DNA from 4 places in the Klebsiella sp. R445 genome. Region 2 is predicted to be linked to each of the others. Evidence: riboswitches for the same ligand, from Rfam matches in the RefSeq annotation. Region 2 holds a riboswitch; each other region holds the start of a gene.

What was found. Region 2 has a riboswitch for thiamine pyrophosphate ahead of ACMYSN_RS02430 (TenA family protein). Riboswitches for the same ligand answer to the same signal wherever they lie in the genome.
Region 1: linked by a shared signal. The riboswitch ahead of thiC (phosphomethylpyrimidine synthase ThiC) and the one ahead of ACMYSN_RS02430 (TenA family protein) in region 2 are both predicted to bind thiamine pyrophosphate.
Region 3: linked by a shared signal. The riboswitch ahead of thiM (hydroxyethylthiazole kinase) and the one ahead of ACMYSN_RS02430 (TenA family protein) in region 2 are both predicted to bind thiamine pyrophosphate.
Region 4: linked by a shared signal. The riboswitch ahead of thiB (type 2 periplasmic-binding domain-containing protein) and the one ahead of ACMYSN_RS02430 (TenA family protein) in region 2 are both predicted to bind thiamine pyrophosphate.

What each region holds. Positions count from the first base shown of each region.
Region 1 is NZ_CP180446.1:2,905,787-2,909,240, forward strand. Features, by position in the region: gene nudC (NAD(+) diphosphatase) at 1-561, opposite strand, end outside; gene rsd (sigma D regulator) at 655-1,152, shown strand; TPP riboswitch at 1,206-1,358, shown strand; gene thiC (phosphomethylpyrimidine synthase ThiC) at 1,445-3,352, shown strand; gene thiE (thiamine phosphate synthase) at 3,352-3,454, shown strand, end outside.
Region 2 is NZ_CP180446.1:514,968-518,421, forward strand. Features, by position in the region: gene ACMYSN_RS02425 (BamA/TamA family outer membrane protein) at 1-676, opposite strand, end outside; TPP riboswitch at 973-1,074, shown strand; gene ACMYSN_RS02430 (TenA family protein) at 1,140-1,835, shown strand; gene ACMYSN_RS02435 (ABC transporter ATP-binding protein) at 1,832-2,560, shown strand; gene ACMYSN_RS02440 (ABC transporter permease) at 2,557-3,297, shown strand; gene ACMYSN_RS02445 (type 2 periplasmic-binding domain-containing protein) at 3,325-3,454, shown strand, end outside.
Region 3 is NZ_CP180446.1:4,912,323-4,915,776, forward strand. Features, by position in the region: gene ACMYSN_RS23150 (TonB-dependent receptor domain-containing protein) at 1-1,712, shown strand, start outside; TPP riboswitch at 1,804-1,900, shown strand; gene thiM (hydroxyethylthiazole kinase) at 1,935-2,711, shown strand; gene thiD (hydroxymethylpyrimidine/phosphomethylpyrimidine kinase) at 2,708-3,454, shown strand, end outside.
Region 4 is NZ_CP180446.1:2,367,216-2,370,669, forward strand. Features, by position in the region: gene sgrR (HTH-type transcriptional regulator SgrR) at 1-1,263, shown strand, start outside; TPP riboswitch at 1,301-1,483, shown strand; gene thiB (type 2 periplasmic-binding domain-containing protein) at 1,515-2,498, shown strand; gene thiP (thiamine/thiamine pyrophosphate ABC transporter permease ThiP) at 2,474-3,454, shown strand, end outside.

The DNA of each region.
Region 1 (3,454 bases), 2.4 Mb from region 2:
GCGCAGGTTTTTCACCTTCAGGCCGCACTCTTCCATCACTTCGCGGGCCACTGCCTGTTCCAGGGTCTCCCCCACTTCGACAAACCCGGCCAGCACCGTGTGTACGCCGTTACGATGGCGGGTATGCTGCGCCAGCAGGATCGTATCGTCCCGACGGATCGCCACGATCATGCACGGGGCAATTTGCGGGTAGTAGCGCTCGCGGCAGTGGCCGCACAGCATCGCCCACTCGGTTTTGCTCGGGTGCATCGGGTGGCCGCAGTAGCCGCAGAATTTATGCGAGCGATAAAACTCGCTTAGCTGGATGCCGCGCCCCGCCAGCTGAAACAGCCCCGGGTCGCTATCCAGCACCTGGCGTAACGATCCCATATCCTGCCGACGATCCTGGCGCACCATCCACACCGCATCACCTTGCCATTCTCCGATATGCAGCGCGTGCTGACCGACAAGATTGAAATTTACCGCTTCGCCATGTGGTAATTCCCCGCCGGGTAACCATAATTTTTGTTCGTGACTGACGATCCACCAGCCGCGATCTAATTTTTCAATAATACGATCCATATCTATTGCACTACCTTCGTTTTACTGGCACTTTTAACATTATATTTACATTTTGGTGAGCAACGTTATTTTCTTAAACTTGCGGAGTCAACCATGTTAAACCAGCTGGAAAACCTAACGGAACGTGTTGGAGGCAGTAATAAACTGGTCGATCGCTGGCTACATGTACGTAAGCATTTGCTCGTGGCTTACTACAAGCTGGTTGGCCTGAAGCCCGGCAAAGAATCCTTTATGCGACTGAACGAAAAGGCGCTGGATAATTTTTGCCAAAGCCTGGTGGATTATCTCTCCTCCGGCCATTTTAATATTTATGAACGTATTCTTGGCGAAATGGAAGGCAATACGCCACTTTTGGCTGCCACCAAACTCTATCCGCAGCTGGAAGCCAACACTCAGCTGATTATGGATTGCTACGACTCCTGCCTCGAAAACGCCATCGACCACGATAACTATCTCGAATTTCAGCAGGCGCTGTCCGATATCGGCGAAGCGCTGGAAGCGCGATTCGCGCTGGAAGACAAGCTGATCGTACTGGCGATATCGCATAACCTGAAAGACAACATCAGCGACAATATCGCGCCGACGGCTTGAGTTGTGCGCTGTTAACGAGTAGTTTACATACGTTCCCCCTCGCTGGAGGGGGATGTATCTTGTCGGAGTGCCCATTTTCCACAACAGCATTCGTGATGCCTCAAGGCAGCACGAAGGATGAAGCGGAAAAGGCTGAGACCGTTAATTCGGGATCCGCGGAACCTGATCAGGCTAATACCTGCGAAGGGAACAAGAGTAAACTGTCCTATGCGACCGTCCCTCCAGGACCGATCGCCTCTGTTACTCCATCCGTCGTCTGACAAGCCATGTCCTTTTTCATCTGGAATGCGCTATGTCTGCAACAAAGTCTGAACCAAAACTCACCCGTCGGGAACAGCGCGAACGCGCCCAGCATTTTATCCATACCCTGGAAGGGACCGCCTTTCCCCGCTCCCAACGCATCTACATTCAGGGCCAGCAGGCGGAGATCCGCGTGCCGATGCGGGAAATCCAGCTCAGTCCCACCTTGATTGGCGGTGATAAAGCCCAGCCGCAGTACGAACAAAACGAAGCGATCCCGGTGTACGACACCTCCGGCCCTTATGGCGACCCCGACGTGGCGATCGATGTGCGCCAGGGACTGTCAACGCTGCGCCAGCCATGGATTGATGCACGCGATGACAGCGAACCGCTGCAGGAACGCAGCTCGCAGTATACCAAAGCGCGCCTCGCCGATGACGATCTTGATACGCTGCGCTTTCGTGGCCAGCTGACGCCACGGCGCGCGAAGCCTGGCAAATGCGTCACCCAGCTCCACTATGCCCGTCAGGGGATCGTGACGCCTGAAATGGCGTTCATCGCCATCCGCGAAAACATGGGCCGGGAGCGTATTCGCGGGGAGGTATTGCGCCACCAGCATCCGGGGGAAAGTTTCGGCGCCCGGCTACCGGACAATATCACCGCAGAATTCGTCCGCGATGAGGTCGCTGCCGGGCGGGCCATCATTCCTGCCAACATCAACCACCCGGAATCTGAGCCGATGATTATCGGCCGCAACTTTCTGGTGAAGGTCAACGCCAACATCGGCAACTCGGCGGTCACCTCCTCCATCGAAGAAGAGGTAGAAAAGCTGGTATGGTCGACGCGCTGGGGCGCCGATACGGTGATGGATTTGTCCACCGGACGGTATATCCACGAAACCCGCGAATGGATCCTGCGTAACAGCCCGGTCCCCATCGGCACCGTGCCGATTTACCAGGCGCTGGAGAAGGTTAACGGGATCGCCGAGAACCTCACCTGGGAAGCTTTTCGCGACACCTTGCTGGAGCAGGCAGAACAGGGCGTCGACTATTTCACCATCCATGCCGGCGTCCTGCTGCGCTACGTGCCGATGACAGCCAGACGCCTGACCGGTATTGTCTCCCGTGGCGGCTCTATCATGGCCAAGTGGTGCCTCTCGCATCATCAGGAAAACTTCCTCTACGAGCGTTTCCGCGAAATCTGTGAGATTTGCGCCGCCTATGATGTCTCCCTCTCCCTCGGCGACGGCCTGCGCCCCGGCTCGATTCAGGACGCCAACGATGAAGCGCAGTTTGCCGAGCTGCACACACTGGGCGAGCTGACCAAAATCGCCTGGGAGTACGATGTGCAGGTGATGATTGAAGGCCCGGGCCATGTGCCGATGCAGATGATCCGCCGCAATATGGCCGAGGAACTCGAGCACTGCCACGAAGCGCCGTTCTACACGTTGGGGCCGCTGACCACCGATATCGCCCCGGGCTATGACCATTTCACCTCCGGCATCGGCGCGGCAATGATCGGCTGGTTTGGCTGCGCGATGCTCTGCTACGTCACGCCGAAAGAACACCTCGGCCTGCCGAATAAAGAAGATGTGAAACAGGGGCTGATCACCTACAAAATTGCGGCCCATGCGGCGGATCTGGCGAAAGGCCATCCCGGCGCACAGATCCGTGATAACGCCATGTCCAAAGCCCGTTTTGAATTCCGCTGGGAAGACCAGTTCAACCTCGCCCTCGATCCATTCACCGCCCGTGCTTATCACGACGAAACGCTACCGCAGGAATCCGGCAAAGTCGCCCATTTCTGCTCCATGTGCGGGCCCAAATTCTGTTCAATGAAAATCACCCAGGAAGTACGGGACTATGCCGCCCGCCAGAATATCGAAAGCGGAATGGCTGATAAGTCGCAGGACTTCCGCGCTCGCGGCGGTGAGATCTATTTACGTAAGGAGCAAGCCTGATGTATCAACCCGATTTTCCGTCCGTCCCGTTCCGTTTAGGCCTCTACCCGGTCGTCGATAGCGTGGTCTGGATCGAACGCCTGCTGCACGCAGGTGTACGTA
Region 2 (3,454 bases):
ACTCTCCCTGCACCGATAACCCTTTCTTAGGATAGAAAAAATTATCCGTCGTGTCATATTCAGCCACCATCCCTAAAGCCGACGACGTGCTCTCCTGACCAAATACCTGCTGCCAGACCCGATTGACCACCGGGTTTTCGGCTGAAATATCGGTTTTCGCGTACACCTGAGAAGCCCCGACAAACACCGGCGAATCGCCAACGCGGAACAGCAGTTTCTGTAACCCACCATAGCCTTTGGTTTGTGAGTGAATGGCCTTGTTTTGATCAAAATGACTTAAGCCGTCGCCGTAGATATCGAGTTTGATATTGGCGTAGCCCATCATCACCAGGTAACGAATGTGGTCGTCATTCCAGGTATGGCGATGGCCGCCGCCGACAAACCAGGTGCCGTTCTGCGTCGCGCCGCCGCCAAAAGCGGTCATCGGTGGGGGAATAAAATTATCCCCTTTGTGGGTGCCTTTACCGTGCAAAAAGAGACCAAACAGACCGCCGCCGTAGCCCACCGCCGGCTCGGTAATGACCATCGGCACCGGAAGAAATCCGTACTGGTTGTCCTGCAGGTAGTGGCTCATGTCCACCATGCCATCTTCAGGATCAAACAGACTGCTCGCTGTAGCAGAAGTAGAAAGCGGCCCGATAAGCGCTAGCAGTAAGGTTGAAAGCGGAAACTTCATGCACTCTCCGGGGATAAGATGGATTCTGAACACCCAGGTAACTGAAGAATAATGGGTTTCAGATAGCAAAAATATATCCTATGGCGCCCTGAACTACCAATTTTCGGTAACAGGTTTTCTTTAATTTTGGACAAAATAAGGAGATTTAGCACACAAATTGCTAACAAAAGTTAACGTGAATATGCAACGAGCGAGGCGGATTGCCGTTGCCAGAAGGTGTGACGTTGTCACTTATTCTGTCGCTTTTCAGCGATGAACCAGGGGATTGTAATCAAAAAGTGAATGCCGTATAACATGGCGCAACCGAGGGGTGTCCCGTGAGGGCTGAGATGGCGTAAGCCGAACCCTTTGAACCTGATCTGGGTCATGCCAGCGAAGGGACGGGTCGGCAATTTTGCCACGCTACCGCCATTGCCTGTTCATACTTCCGCACGCCCGGATCTCCCCTTACTCAGGAGGTCCTGTGATTCTTCCCCTCTTCACCCAGGGTATTTATGGTCGTCTGCGCCAGCAGGCAGGAGACGACTGGACGCACTACGTCGCCCACCCTTTTGTTCGCCAGCTTGCTGACGGCTCCCTGCCCGAACCGGCCTTCCGCCGCTATCTTACCCAGGACTATCTGTTCCTGATCCACTTTGCCCGCAGCTATGCCCTGCTGGTCAGCAAACTGCGCACCCTGCCGGAGATGCGCGCCGCGTCCGCCTCACTGAACGCTATTTTGGGCGAACTGCCGCTGCATGTCGGCTATTGCGCCGGCTGGGGGTTGGACGAAGCGCTGATGGCTGCCGAGCGCGAAGCCCCTGAAACGGTGAACTACACCCGCTACGTGCTGGATATTGGCCATTCCGGCGATACGCTGGATCTGCTGGTGGCGCTGATGCCCTGCGTCGCCGGCTACGCGGAGATTGGCCTCGGGTTGCTGCACGACCCGGAAACCCGCTTTACCGATAACCCCTACGCATCGTGGATCCGCAACTACGGCGACGCCGGCTATCTCGAGGGCGTCACTGCCGCCATTGGTCTGCTGGAAACCCTGTGGCAACAGCGCGGCGCCGAATCGCGCTTCGCGGATCTCAGTGAAATCTTCGCCACCGCAACGCGGCTGGAAGCAAACTTCTGGCAAATGGGGCTGAATGCCGCCACGGAGGCTACGGCGTGACAGCCCCGACCCTTCATGTCCGGGAGCTGAGCCTGCAGTTTGGCTCGCGGATGATTTTCGCCAATCTGTCGTTCGATCTTCCTGGCGGGCAGTGGACCTCGTTGCTGGGGGCCAGCGGCGTGGGTAAAACCAGCCTGCTGCGGATTATCGCCGGACTGGCCTCGCCAACTCACGGGCGGGTTTACGCCAGCGACGGCGAGCCGCTCGGCCACCGTCTGGCGTGGATGGGGCAAAAAGATCTGTTGTATCCCTGGTTGAGCGTGCGTGAGAACGTCGCGTTAGGGGCCAGGCTACGCGGAGAGCGCACCGACACGCCGCGCGTGAACCGCCTGTTAGAACAGGTTGGGCTCAGCCACTGCGCCGACGATCGTCCCGCCGCGCTCTCCGGCGGCATGCGTCAGCGGGCGGCGCTGGCACGCACCTTATACGAAGACCGCCCGCTGGTGCTGATGGATGAACCCTTTTCCGCGCTGGATACCATTACCCGCACGCGCATCCAGACGCTGGCGGCGGAGCTGCTGGTTGATCGCACCGTAGTGCTGATTACGCACGATCCGATGGAAGCCTGCCGGCTGAGCCATCGGCTGCTGGTGCTCTCGCTCGCGGCGGGCGGCATGGACGATTCACACCATCTGGCGGGAGTCCCGCCCCGTGCGCCGGACGATCCGCTGTTGCTGACCAGCCAGGCCGAACTGCTGCAACAGCTGATGAGGGCCAATGGATGAGCGGCAAACTGTTTCGCGGCGGCGTGGTGTTCTGTGGCCTGCTGCTGCTGTGGTGGCTGGCAAGCCGCAGCGGTATCCCGGCGTTCCTGCTGCCGTCACCGGCGGCGGTGGCCGAAGCCCTGTGGGTTAATCGCAGCTGGCTGAGCTGGCACACCCTGGTCACCCTCAGCGAGATCCTCAGCGGTCTGGCGCTTGGCGTGCTGCTCGGGGTGGTGCTGGCCCTGTGTATGATCGTCTCGCCACGGCTGCAGCGCTGGCTGATGCCGCTGGTGCTGACCAGCCAGGCTATTCCGGTGTTCGCCCTCGCCCCCCTGCTGGTGCTGTGGTTTGGCTTCGGGATGAGCGCCAAAGTCATGATGGCGGTGCTGGTGATCTTCTTCCCTGTGACCTCGGCATTTTTTGATGGCCTGCGGCGGGTCAATCACGACTATCTCGATCTGGCCCGCACCATGGGCGCTTCTTTCGGCGCGCAGCTGCGTCACGTACGCCTGATGGCGGCGCTACCGGCGCTCGGCTCTGGTCTGCGGATGGCCGCCGCCGTCGCGCCAATCGGCGCGATCATCGGTGAATGGGTCGGGTCGGCGGAAGGCCTCGGCTACGTGATGCTCAACGCCAATGCGCGCATGCAGACCGACGTCTGTTTTGCCGCCCTGTTTATTTTAGTGCTGCTGACGGTCCTGCTGTGGCTGGCGGTAGATGCCTTTTTACACCGGCTGATTAACTGGTCGCCGGAATAATGACCGACACGGAAACAAGGAATAGCCATGAAAAAATCGATGTTCGCCGGATTGACCTTCAGCGCCCTGCTCAGCGGGCAGGCCGTCGCTAACGAAAAGCTGACGCTGGTGCTGGACTGGTACATCAACCCGGACCACGCCCCGATTATGGTGGCAG
Region 3 (3,454 bases), 900 kb from region 2:
GCGGGATGGACTCTACCTATACCTCGTTTATGGTGAACGGTATTAAGCAGTCGACCCGCGAATCCCGGCCTTACGGACACCATATCGGTACTGAGGCGGCCTTTATGCCGCCGCTGGCCGCCATCGAACGGGTTGAAGTCATTCGTGGACCGATGTCCTCGCTGTATGGATCTGACTCTATCGGCGGCGTGGTCAACGTCATTACCAAAAAAGCGTACAACATCGATAAATGGACGGGGGTACTGGAGGATAATTACTTCCTGCAGGAGAAAAGCGAATACGGCAACACCAACCAGAGCAACGTTTTCTTGATGGGACCGGTGGTGCCGGGCAAACTCGGGGTAAGCGTGGCGGCGGATTATCTTGACCGTCGCGATGATGATAGCCCGGCTAAGCAGCGTTTTGTGAAGCACGAGGCGGGGAATCTGGATGCGACGATTTCCATGTCGCCCACCGATACCCAACTGTGGGATCTGAACGCCACCAAAGGCAATCAGGAGAAAACCCATAACGATAAGCAGTGGTACTGGGGTTTTGACCGCGATGCGGCCTCGCTTTCGCAGCACGCCTGGTACGGCGATGACCTGCTGGAGGTCAAAAACTTCATCAGCTACGAGAAAGCGCGCACGGAATATCGTGTGCCGGGCATGGATTCACAATTTATTAAACAGAATAACTTCGAAGCCAACAGCGCGAACACCTTTACCCTGGGCGATCACAAGCTGACGTTAGGTATTAACTTTACCCGCAACGAGCTGAATGACACCTTTGGTATAGAAGACAAGGAGGCGCCCGGCGTGACGCCGGTCAGCAAGATCACCCGTCACGGCTGGGCGGTCTTTGCAGAAGATGCCTGGATGATGGTGCCGGATTTCACCCTGACCACCTCGGCGCGTCTGGATCATGACAGCTATTTTGGCTACCACGTCACTCCTAAGCTGTACGGTAACTGGACCCTGAATGAAACCTGGGCGCTGAAAGGCGGCGTGTCCGCCGGGTATAAGAAGCCGGATCTGCGCGAGAACAACGCCGGTTTTACCAGCGTCTACGGCGCGTATCCTTACTCCGAAATCGGCATTGGTAATGATGACCTGAAGCCGGAGCAGAGCATCAACACCGAGCTGGGGGTGTACTGGCAGCAGGACGCGCTGGCGCTGGATGCCACGATTTTCCACACCAAATTCAAAGACAAAATCAGCGATCACACCATCTGTACGGCATCTGCGACCCAGAAGTGTCAGTACAATGGCTACACCGCGGACACCGTGTCGCAATACATTAACGTCGGTGATGCGGAGATCTACGGTCTGGAGCTGAACGGCGACTGGCAGGCCACCGCCGCGCTGAAAGCCAACGCGAACTATACCTACACCCACAGCGAACAGAAGAGCGGTGAGTATAAAGGGTACGCGCTGAGCGATTTCCCGAGCAGCATGGCCAACGTGTCGCTGACCTGGAATACGACCAACGATCTTGAGCTGTGGACCCGGGCAAGCTGGCGCAGCAACTCGCCGGATATCGGCAAGTCCACCTCCACCGAGGCCTACGCGCTGGTGGATCTCGGCGCTCGGTATCACCTGAATAAGCACGTCACCCTGATGAGCGGTATCTACAATCTGTTTGATGTGAACCCGATTTACAGCACCTCCTACCGACAGACCGCGATGCTGGAAGGGCGCCGCTACAATTTTGGCGGCCGCATCGAGTTCTGAGCATAAGGCAGGGGTTGTGTCTTTGGCTGGTGGCTGGCATGATCCACAACAGGGATTAACGAGCCGTTAATCCCAACTTATTGATTTTGATTTAAATGACTCGGGGTGCCCTTCTTTGTGAAGGCTGAGATAAACCCGTAGTACCTGATCTGGATAATGCCAGCGTAGGGAAGTCAGAGACCACAAGGTCGTTGCTTCTACGTCGCCTGGCTGGAGCACACGATGCAAACTGAGCCACTCAATCTCGCGCATATCGCGCACCTGCAACATCTGTTTCGCCGCCATTCCCCCCTTGTGCACTGCATGACCAACGATGTGGTACAGACCTTTACCGCCAACGTTCTGCTGGCGATCGGCGCCTCGCCGGCAATGGTTATTGACCCGCAAGAAGCGGCGCAGTTTGCTGCTATCGCCGATGGACTGCTGATTAACGTCGGCACCTTAACCGTCGACCGTGCGGAAGCCATGCGCGGCGCGGTGCTCAGTGCGCAAAGCGCCGGTAAACCCTGGACACTGGATCCGGTGGCGGTTGGAGCATTAACCCTGCGCAGCACCTTCTGCCATGAACTGCTGAGCCTGCAACCGGCGGCCATTCGCGGCAACGCCTCGGAAATTATGGCGCTGGCCGGCATGAGCGGCGGCGGGCGCGGCGTGGACACCACCGATACCGCCGCCGCGGCGCTGCCGGCGGCCCAGGCGCTGGCCCGACAGATCAATACCATTGTGGCAGTGACCGGTGAAGTGGATTACATCACCGACGGACAGCGCACACGCACGGTCAGCGGCGGCGATGTGCTGATGACCCGGGTGGTGGGCACCGGCTGCGCGCTCTCCGCCGTAGTGGCCGCCAGTACCGCCATGCCAGGCGACCGCCTCGAGAACGTTGCCGCCGCCTGCGGCCTGATGAAACAGGCCGGTGGCCTGGCGGCTCACGGCAGAGGACCGGGCAGTTTTACCCCGGCATTTCTTGATGCGTTATACGGGGAGCTGCAGGGATGAAACGGATTAATGCACTGACTATCGCCGGTACCGACCCCAGCGGCGGCGCCGGGATCCAGGCCGATCTGAAAACGTTCTCTGCGCTGGGGGCCTATGGCTGCTCGGTGATCACCGCGCTGGTGGCGCAAAACACCCGCGGCGTGCAGTCGGTCTATCGTATCGAACCTGACTTTGTTGCCGCCCAGTTGGATTCCGTGTTCAGCGACGTGCGCATCGATACCACCAAAATTGGCATGCTGGCGGAAACGGATATCGTGGAGGCGGTGGCGGAGCGCCTGGCCCGCTATCAGATCGACAACGTGGTGCTGGATACGGTGATGCTGGCGAAAAGCGGCGATCCGCTGCTCAGCGCCTCTGCGGTGGAGACGTTACGCAAGCGCCTGTTGCCGCACGTGTCGTTGATTACCCCTAATCTGCCGGAGGCGGCGGCGCTGCTGGATGCCCCCCATGCGCAAAATGAGAAAGAGATGCTGGAGCAGGGGCGGGCGCTGCTGGCGATGGGCTGCGGCGCGGTACTGATGAAAGGCGGCCATCTCGATAACGCCGAAAGCCCGGACTGGCTGTTTACCCGCGACGGCGAACAGCGCTTCACCGCGCCGCGGGTGCAGACCAAAAATACCCACGGTACCGGCTGTACGCTCTCCGCGGCGCTGGCCGCACTGCGCCCACGCTATGCCGACTGGGGGCAGACGGTGGCGGAAGCTAAAGGCTGGCTCTCTGCGGCGCTGGCGCAGGCCGATTCG
Region 4 (3,454 bases), 1.9 Mb from region 2:
AACCTGCTCCCCGGCAGCGCGCTGCGCCGCTCAGAAAACCATATAGCCCGGCAGATCTTCAGCGCGCTGACCCGGGTAAATGAGGAAAACGGGGAACTGGAAGCCGATATTGCCCACCACTGGCAGCAGATTTCGCCGACCCACTGGCGGTTCTTTCTCCGCCCCGGCATTCATTTTCACCACGGCAGAGAGCTGGAGATGGAGGATGTGATTGCCTCCTTACAGCGCAGCAACACCCTGCCGCTGTATGCGCATATCGAACGTATTGTCTCCCCCACCGCCTGGACTCTGGACATTCACCTGACGCAACCGGACCGCTGGCTACCGTGGCTGTTGGGCCAGGTTTCGGCGGTGGTTCTGCCGCGGGAATGGCAATCGATGGACAATTTCGCCAGTATGCCGGTCGGCACCGGGCCTTACGCGGTGGTACGCAACAATCAAAACCAGCTGAAGATCCACGCCTTCGATGACTATTTTGGCTACCGGGCGCTGATCGATGAAGTCAACGTCTGGGTGCTGCCGGAAATTAGCGAAGAACCCAACGGCGGCTTAACGCTGCAGGGCACCACCCAAAGTGAAAAGGCGGTGGAGAGCCGCCTTGAAGAAGGGTGTTACTACCTGCTGTTTGATGCCCGCAGCCCGCTTGGCGACAACAGCGCGGTACGTCAGTGGCTCAGCTACCTGTTCCAGCCCGCCACGCTGCTCTACCATGCCGGTGAACATTACCAGGGTAACTGGTTCCCGGCCTACGGCCTGCTGCCCCGCTGGCACCACGCCCGCAGCCACGCCTGTGAAAAACCGGCGGGGTTGGAATCCGTCACTCTGACCTATTATCGCGATCACGTCGAACACCGGGTGATGGGCGGGATCATGGCGGAGCTGCTGGCGGAGCATCAGGTAAAACTTGAGATTCAGGAGCTGGAGTACGAGGAGTGGCACCGCGGCGAGGTGGTCAGCGATATCTGGCTGAACAGCGCCAACTTTACCCTGCCGATCGATTTTTCACTCTTTGCCTTGCTGTACGAAGTCCCGCTGATTCGCCACTGCATCCCCATCGACTGGGAGCAGGAAACCCGGCGCTGGCACGCCGGCGAATTAAACCCGGCCACCTGGAGCCAGCAGTTGCTGGCCAATCAAACCGTCGTTCCGCTGATCCACCACTGGCTGATGATCCAGGGCCAGCGCAGCATGCGCGGCGTGCGCATGAACACCCTCGGCTGGTTTGATTTCAAATCCGCATGGTTTGCCCCGCCGGAGCCGTAATGCTTTCAGTCAACTAACAAAATCATTACACTATTCGCCGTTCTCAACGGGGTGCTATTAAACATACACGCGATCGTTCGGACTACCTCAAAAGCGGCAAGCCACTGAACAGGCTAGCTAACGCAGAGGCAGCGCGCTCGATGAAGTGTATAGGCTGAGAAAATACCCGTCGAACCTGATCCGGATAACGCCGGCGAAGGGATTTGGGGCCGACTCAAAATCCTTTGCCACCCTTTTTTATGAGGTGCAAAGTGTTGAAAAAATTACTCCCGCTGCTGGTACTGGTCGCCGCGCCCACGCTGGCGAAGCCTGTCCTTACCGTTTATACCTATGACTCTTTTTCCGCCGACTGGGGCCCTGGCCCGGTGGTGAAAAAGGCGTTTGAAGCCGACTGCAACTGCGAGCTGAAGTTCGTGGCGCTGGAAGATGGCGTGTCGTTGCTTAACCGTCTGCGGATGGAGGGCAAAAACAGCAAAGCCGATGTAGTGCTCGGGCTGGATAACAATCTGCTGGAAGCGGCGGCGCAGAGCAAATTGTTCGCCAAAAGCCAGGTGCCGGTCAGCGCGGTCACCGTGCCTGGCGGCTGGGATAACGACACCTTCGTGCCGTTCGATTATGGCTACTTCGCATTCGTCTACGATAAAAACAAGCTCCAGAACCCGCCTAAAAGCCTGAAAGAGCTGGTTGAAAGCGATCGGAAATGGCGGGTGATCTATGAAGATCCGCGGACCAGTACGCCGGGCCTGGGGCTGCTGCTGTGGATGCAGAAAGTCTATGGCGATAAGGCCCCGGAAGCCTGGCAGAAACTGGCAGCGAAAACGGTCACCGTCACCAAAGGCTGGAGCGAGGCCTACGGTCTGTTCCTGAAAGGGGAAAGCGACCTGGTGCTCAGCTATACCACCTCGCCGGCCTATCACATTATCGAAGAGAAAAAAGACCAGTACGCGGCCGCCGGTTTTACCGAAGGTCACTATCTGCAGGTTGAAGTCGCCGCGCGCACCGCCGCCAGCAAACAACCCGAACTGGCTGAAAAATTCCTCAAGTTTATGGTGTCACCGGCCTTCCAGAACGCGATCCCTACCGGCAACTGGATGTATCCGGTTACCCAGGTTGCGCTACCCGCAGGCTTTGACGCCCTGCAAAAACCGCAAACCACCCTGCAATTTACCCCGCAGCAGGTCGCCGCAGAACGTCAGAACTGGATTAATGCATGGCAACGCGCCGTCAGCCACTAAGTCTTAGCTGGCTGGTACCGGGCCTGACGGCCAGCGCATTGCTGGTCGTCGTGGCGCTGTCGGCGTTTCTGGCGCTCTGGAGCAGCGCGCCGGAGGCCGCCTGGTCTTCGGTATTGAACGATAGCTACCTGTGGCACGTTATCCGCTTCTCCTTCTGGCAGGCGTTTCTCTCGGCGCTCCTCTCCGTCGTGCCGGCGGTGTTTCTCGCCCGCGCGCTCTACCGCCGACGTTTTCCCGGTCGAACGCTGTTGCTGCGCCTGTGCGCAATGACGCTGATTCTGCCGGTACTGGTGGCGGTCTTCGGTATTCTTAGCGTGTACGGTCGTCAGGGCTGGTTGGCGGCGCTGTTTAACGTCGTCGGCTGGCAGTGGGATTTCTCACCCTACGGGTTACAGGGCATTCTTCTGGCGCACGTCTTCTTCAATATGCCGATGGCCACCCGCCTGCTGTTGCAGGCGCTGGAGAATATCCCCGGAGAGCAGCGCCAGATAGCCGCCCAGTTGGGAATGCGCGGCTATCACTTTTTCCGCCTGGTGGAATGGCCGTGGCTCCGGCGGCAAATTCCGCCCGTTGCGGCGCTGATTTTTATGCTGTGCTTCGCCAGTTTCGCCACCGTGCTGTCCCTCGGCGGCGGCCCGCGGGCCACCACCATTGAGCTGGCGATCTACCAGGCGCTGAGCTTTGATTACGATCCGGCCCGCGCCGCGATGCTGGCGCTGATCCAGATGATCTGCTGCCTCGGGCTGGTACTGCTTGCCCAGCGCTTGAGCAAAGCAGTCGCCATCGGCGTGAGCCATGTTCATGGCTGGCGCGATCCGGACGATCGCCTGCACAGCCGCCTCAGTGACGCGGTGTTAATTGCTATCGCGCTCCTGCTACTGCTTCCCCCGCTGCTGGCGGTTGTCGTCGATGGCCTGAATAGCAACCTGTTCAGCGTGCTGGCCCGCCCGGCGTTG